2 regions of the Bacillus pfraonensis genome follow, and region 1 is predicted to be linked to the other one. Evidence: a T-box and tRNA genes for the amino acid it is inferred to sense, from the RefSeq annotation. Region 1 holds a T-box; the other holds one or more tRNA genes.

Evidence for each region. The T-box of region 1 lies ahead of argS (arginine--tRNA ligase). A T-box ahead of a tRNA ligase gene usually reads a tRNA of that ligase, here a tRNA-Arg.
Region 2: it has a tRNA-Arg gene. The T-box ahead of argS (arginine--tRNA ligase) is inferred to sense a tRNA for this amino acid. The anticodon was not compared.

Annotation. Positions count from the first base shown of each region.
Region 1 is NZ_JAHCDO010000001.1:233,998-237,518, forward strand. It holds gene argS (arginine--tRNA ligase) at 86-1,774, opposite strand; T-box leader at 1,820-2,033, opposite strand; gene KFD70_RS01165 (class I SAM-dependent methyltransferase) at 2,074-2,850, opposite strand; gene KFD70_RS01170 (BrxA/BrxB family bacilliredoxin) at 2,899-3,333, opposite strand; gene KFD70_RS01175 (thiol-disulfide oxidoreductase DCC family protein) at 3,417-3,521, opposite strand, start outside.
Region 2 is NZ_JAHCDO010000003.1:252,219-255,739, reverse strand. It holds gene spoVAD (stage V sporulation protein AD) at 1-311, opposite strand, end outside; gene spoVAC (stage V sporulation protein AC) at 312-788, opposite strand; gene KFD70_RS03890 (YhcN/YlaJ family sporulation lipoprotein) at 823-1,311, opposite strand; gene KFD70_RS03885 (DUF1657 domain-containing protein) at 1,427-1,633, opposite strand; tRNA gene KFD70_RS03880 (tRNA-Arg) at 1,816-1,891, shown strand; gene rpoN (RNA polymerase factor sigma-54) at 2,403-3,521, shown strand, end outside.

The DNA.
Region 1 (3,521 bases):
CTTCTACATCTCATAAAAAAAGGATACTATGCATTTTATAAAACATAGTATCCTTTAGCATTTTTAAATTATAAAATTGTTTTACTTACATCTCTTCCGGAGCACCCATTCCAAGTAAACGTAATCCTTCTTTTAACACAATCGTTACTGCATAAACAAGTGCAAGTCTGCTTTCCTTCTCTTCATTATCCTCTAAAATACGAACATTTCCATAATATTTATTAAATGCTTGTGCAACATCTAACAAATATTTCGCAATATGTGAAGGTTCATTTTTAGAAAAGGCTGTTTCAATCACCTCTGGGAATCTATTCAATAATTTTATCGTACTCCAACTATGATCATCGTTTAACGCAAACGATCCTACTTCAAATTCAGCACTTTCTTTTCGTAAAATGGAGCAAGCACGTGCATGTGTATATTGAACATATGGCCCTGTTTCTCCTTCGAATTTCAGCATTTTTTCTAAAGAGAACTCAATATTATGCATACGTTCATTTTTCAAATCATGGAAAATGATTGCACCGACACCAACTTGTTTTGCAACTTCCTCTTTTTGCTTTAAGTCTGGATTCTTCTCTTCTATATTTTGCTTTGCAAGCGTAATCGCTTCTTCTAATACTTCCTCAAGTAATACAACTTTCCCCTTACGTGTGGATATTTTTTTACCATCTTTTAAAATGAGTCCAAATGGTACATGAGCCATACCATCTACCCAGTTATAACCGAGTTTCTTTAATACGGTGAAAAATTGTGTAAAGTGCAAGCTTTGCTCTGCTCCTACTACATATAGCGCTTTATCAAATTCATATGTGTTTTGACGATAGAGTGCCGCTGTTAAATCACGAGTTGCATAAAGCGTGGCTCCATCTGATTTTTTAATTAAACATGGCGGCATATCCTCTTCTTCTAAATTAACAACTTGTGCTCCATCTGATTCTTCTAATAATCCTTTTTCTTCTAAGATTTCAACAAAGTCATCCATTTTATCATTGTAAAAGGCTTCACCTTGGAAATTCGTAAATTCAACACCAAGCAGTTCATAAATGCGAGAGAACTCTTTTAAAGATTCGTGGCGGAACCAGTTCCATAAAAAGACCGCTTCTTCATCACCATCTTCTAATTTCTTAAACCATGCACGACCTTCTTCTTCTAGCTCTAGGTTCTCTTTTGCTTCTTCGTGGAAATGAACATATAACTTAAATAATTCACGAATTGGATCTTCTTTTACAAGCTCTTCATTTCCCCATTTTTTATATGCGGTAATTAATTTTCCAAACTGTGTTCCCCAATCACCAATATAATTGATTCCTACAACTTCATATCCACACTTTTCGGCGATATGTTTTAAAGAATTCCCAATCATCGTTGAACGTAAATGCCCCATGGAGAACGGTTTCGCGATATTTGGTGAAGAGTAATCGATTACTACTGTTTTTTCTCGCCCAAGATGCCCCAGTCCATATTCTTCTTTTTTAGCTAAAATCATTTTTAATACATCATCGCTTACTATGTGACGGTTAAAAAATACATTCACATATGGTCCAACTGCCTCCACTTTTGTAAAAAATGAATCGTTTAAGTTCTCAGCGATTTCTTTCGCGATCATTGCTGGTGCTTTTTTATATTGCTTGGCGAGCATGAAACAAGGGAATGCAGCATCTCCAAATTCATCTTGCTTCGGAGTTTCAATTAGACCTGTAATCTGTTCCAATGATAATTCTGATTCAATCACTTCAAATAAACTTTTTGCGAATTTAATTTTATATTCCATGTTGCTCCCTCCTTAGTTTTGAAAACACAAAAAACTCGTCTCTAAAAAAGAGACGAGTTATCACCCGTGGTACCACCCTTGTTGTTCCAAAGAACCACTTTCCCGTTTATAACGAGGACAGGGGGCCCCGGCTTACTCTACTATTCATTTCAAGCAGCGTCTCCGAAGTGCGCTTCATCCGTTTCTCCGTACTAGGCTCCCACCATCCCTAGCTCGCTTTACTTATAAAACAGACTACTCTCTTCATCTACGACATCATATATAATTGATTATTGCTTATTATACATCTTTTCAAACAATTAGCAAGGTTCAATTACACCAAAATGAAATTTTGCACTTTTTCGCTTATGAACAAAGAAGTTATGTCGTTCAAATCGTGTACTACGAAAATGATCTTTTAGAACAACACGTTTCCTAGCAACACGCTTTGCTTCTGCAATCGTTTCGTCTGTAATATCATTATACAAAGCAAAGTGCTTTAACCCTCGAATTCCATCAGATTCAATTACTGTTTCTTCAAACATCGGATCCAGATACACAACGTCATAACTATCGTCTTCGGAGTTCTTTAGGAAATCAAAATGTTCGGTTTGCTTCACTCTAATTCTACGCATTGCTTCATCAATTTCTGGTATTCCCGCACACCACTGCTTTAAACCTTTATTCATGATATAAGCCATATAGCGATTTCCTTCAAGCCCCGTTACAGATCCATCTTCTCCAACAACATAGCTTGCTACAATACTATCTGATGCCATACCAAGCGTACAATCTAACACCGTCATTCTTTTTTCTAATTTTGCAGCTTCTACGAATGGATCATGTTCTCCCCGCATTAATCTTTTCACACGAAACATTGCAGAATTAGGATGGAAAAAGAACGATTCTTCTGTACCTTTTGGATAAATTGCTAAACGATTCTTTCCTACAACAAGTACATCTTGTCCAAACTGCTCATGTAGTTTCACTACAGATATATCATTACGTACAACAAAAGAAGATTGTAATTCTTCTGCTACTTTTTTTGCATAAGTTGTCATTTCCTTATTTGTTCGTCCTGCTGTTGTTACAATCATCTTTTCACCTCAAATATAAAGAAAAAAGGGAGAATGACTCCCCCTTTTTTAGCAATGCTTTTCAAAAGCCTGTTCTAAGTTATTAATGATTTCTTCCATTGTTGCTCCTTCAATTTCATGACGATGAATGAAGTGAACAACTTCTTTTCCTTTTAATAACGCCATAGATGGTGAAGATGGTGGAATATCTCCGAAGTACTCACGCATTGTAGCTGTTGCGTCTTTATCTTGTCCTGCAAATACAGTTACAAGATGATCAGGTTGTTTTTCAGAACGTACAACCGCTTGACCAGCTGATGGACGAGCTAAGCCAGCTGCACAACCACAAACAGAGTTTACAACCACTAATGTTGTACCTGTCACATTTTCCATATATTCTGTTACAGCTTCTTCAGTAGTTAATTCTTCAAATCCAGCACGCACTAATTCTTGGCGCATTGGAATTACCATTTGACGCATATATTCTTCGTATGCATTTGACATCTTGTAATCTCTCCTTCAACTTTCATTCCAAATTCATCATATCACGCTCTTATAATAGGTGCAAAAGAAAGATAGCAATGTTTTCATTTTTTTGAAGGGATTTCACAAACCCCTTCATGGCAGTGTCCAACAGGTACAAGTTTTCTATTATTAGCAATATAATCATACACTTTATTTCCAAACCTAAG
Region 2 (3,521 bases), on a different contig from region 1:
CCAATATAAGGAGCACCGAGCGTACGGCAAGCAAAGCTAGAGGGAGTGATTTGGTTGATAAGATCACCTGCTAAAATGAACTGAATATCTTCTTTGCGGAGCTTTGCTTTTTCGGTTGCACGATTACAAGCTTCTTCAAACAGAACTTTATGTGCTTTTTCATAAGAATCTTGCCCAAGCCATAAGTCTTCATGAAGGGCATCAAAGTCTTCGGGAATTTTTCCCTTTGCTTCAAATGGACCTCCAATAACCCCTGTTGAGATGATGACCGGTTTATTTTCAAATACCCATGTTCGGTGTCCTTGTAGCATTTACAGCCCTCCCAATTGGATAAGGATGGTTTTAATAAGACCGATAACAAAAGCGGCGAATACACCAAATAAAATAACGGACCCCGCCAATTTAAACATGTTGCCACCTACTCCAAGGACAAAGCCTTCTGTTTTATGTTCAATACAAGCGGATATAACAGAATTTCCAAATCCAGTAACAGGTACCGCTGTACCAGCACCTCCAAATTGTGCGAGGCGGTCATATACACCAAAGCCCGTAAGCAACATAGAAATAAAAATTAGTGTTGCTACTGTAGGATTTCCCGCTGACCTTTCACTAAAATCAAAATAGGTAATATAAAAGGTGGAGATAAGTTGACCGATTAAACAAATAAAACCACCTACAAAAAAAGCTTTTATGCAATTTTTTAAAACAGGCCTTTTCGGTTCACGTTGTTGTTCAAATTTTTTATATTCTTGTTGTACTGGTGTTAAGTCTTTATCTTTACTTGGCATGTGAATCCTTCCTTTTCCTTTAAAGAACGTACAATTAAGTATCAGAGTTCATTTCTGTGTGAACTGTCTTTAATTTCTTTATAATGTATTCTTTATCGGCTTCTTTTTTCTTAATTTGGTTTTCCAGTTTATCTAATAGGATGAAAATCTTTCGATCCGTACTGACATAGACATTGAAAGTAGGGTTCTCTTTTTTTAATTTCTTTTTGATTTTTGACTTTAATGGTCTTAACTGAAGCCGTTCATGATGCTCAGGTTTAACAGCTACGTAAAGATCTGTGTTAGAGTTAGCAGCTCTAGCTTCTAGTATTTCTTCCATGGCAAGTACCCTTTTTTTTGCGTCATGTGATATAGATTGATTAAAAGATTCTTCCATACTTACCTTCGTTAACTGCGGTTCTTCTTTTTTCTTTGTTTTCTTATGAGTTTCTTGTTTTACTTCTTTATCTAAAGCATGATTACATCCTGTTGTTGAGCCTAGTAAGAGTATAAATAACACGGTAATTGTGCTGAATTTTCGCATTGCAATCATTCCATTTCTATTGCTTTATGTAATTCGAGTGAAAAAGGATGATATGGAATCATCCTTTTTCTGTTTCTCAAACAGTGAGTACTATAAGATTAAACAGTACCTGCACTTATTGTTGTCCGTATTGAGGCTCTTCTTGCTGAACTTCTTCTACACGTGGATTTAAAGTATCAATAACGGATTGTGTTTGCTGCGCAGCTGTTTGAAAAAGTTGCTTCGCTTGTTGGTTGTCCGTATCAAGAGCGAACCCCTCTAAGCTTGCTTGTGCACTTTTTAACCCAGCGACAGTTTGTTTTAATTTTGTAATTACAGTCATCGAATGAAGCCTCCTTATGGAATATGAATTCAAAGGTTATGATTTGTGAATAGGGGTGAAAATATGATTTCCAAATTTAGGGTTTGTGCGTTAGTTTTGAAGAAATGGCGTAGGCCCTTTTTTGTATAATAGTAGTTGCGCACATGGACATAAGAAGATATAATTACCAGTATATTATTCATGCGCCCATAGCTCAGTTGGATAGAGCGGTGGTTTCCGGTACCACGTCTGTCGGGGGTTCGAATCCCTCTGGGCGCGTCAAAAAGTCCTAACTTACATTTGTAGGTTAGGACTTTTTTTATTGAGCGCTTACCAAGATATATAGGTGATCCGGCACACCATATCAACTGTTTGACCATATACACCATGATTATCTCGTCAAAAGCGATTTTATCTTGTTATATCTACTTATAAGAGTTAGTATTGGTATGAGGTAATAAATTTTCTATGTAGTTATTTTGATTTTCAAACGTATAAGTCACTGCTATGAAAACAAAAAGAGATACTCTCTTCACTTAGCATAGGGTTAAAAAAGGCCCTAACCGCATCTACGCATGATTGGATGCTCTCTTCCACCCCAAAAAGGAAGGTTTTATATCAGTTCTTTAATTTGTATTTATAATATTTTCTTTCAATATTATTCAATTTGCGGTTGTAAGATGGAAACGTCATTAATACATATAAATTAATAATATTTTGGAAAGGGTATCTGCATAGGATTCTCCTTTTAGGAAACTTATTGTACAATAGAAACAAGGGGGAGATTAGATTGAAGGCAAGTCTTTTACAAGAACAAAGCTTACGTTTGGCCATGACACAAGAGTTAAGACAAGCGATTACAATGCTCCAATATAATGTGCAGGAATTATCGGAGTTTTTGTATGAGCAATCGATGGAGAATCCCCTTATTGAGTTAAATGGCTTTGAGCGGGAAAAGAAAAAGAGTTCAAGCAAAAGTAAAAGTACAAGCAAACAAGTCGATAACCAAATGGAGATTTACAGTGTAGATTCTACGTCGATTCAGCAACATTTATTAGATCAATTACAGTATTATAAAATAGATGAAGAACAGCGAAAAACAGCTTCTTTCATCATTATGAACATGGATGAAAATGGTTATTTACAAGAAACGAATGAAGAATTAGCAGAGTTACTAACCGCACCTATTGATGTAGTAGAACGCTCTATGGAGCTCGTTCAGTCATTAGAGCCAGCAGGGGTGGGAGCGCGTAATATTCAGGAGTGTCTATCACTTCAATTGAAGCGCTTACAAAAGAGAGATGCATTCTCAGAAATGATCGTGGATGAATATTTTACGTATTTTGTTAAGAAAGATTGGCGAAAGCTTGCTCATCTTATGAAATGTAGTAATGAGGAATTACAGTCAGCAGTTGATTGTATTACATCGCTTCAGCCAAAACCAGGGCTTGCGTTTTCTTCTGAGAAGCCGCATTATATTGTTCCTGATATGGCTGTGAAAAAAGAAGGCGATCGGCTTGTACTGCAAATGAATGAACGTAACATGCCGAGAATTGAAATTCATTCGGAGTATAGTGCGCTTCTTCATAATAGTGAGAGTGAAGTTGCTACCTATGTATCTGAGAAGTACCAGCATGTACAATGGATTATGCGCAGCTTAAAGCAACGAAAACAAACACTTCTGCAAGTAATGGAAATTATAATGAAGAAGCAACGTGATTTCTTTTGGAGAGGTCCTGAGTATTTAAAGCCACTTTCTTTAAAAGAGGTAGCAGAGGAACTTGGCGTACATGAATCTACTATTAGTCGTGCTACACGTAATAAATATGTGCAAACGCCACATGGTTTGTTTGAAATGAAGTCATTTTTTAGTAACGCAGTGGTTACAACAGAAGATGAGGCGATTTCT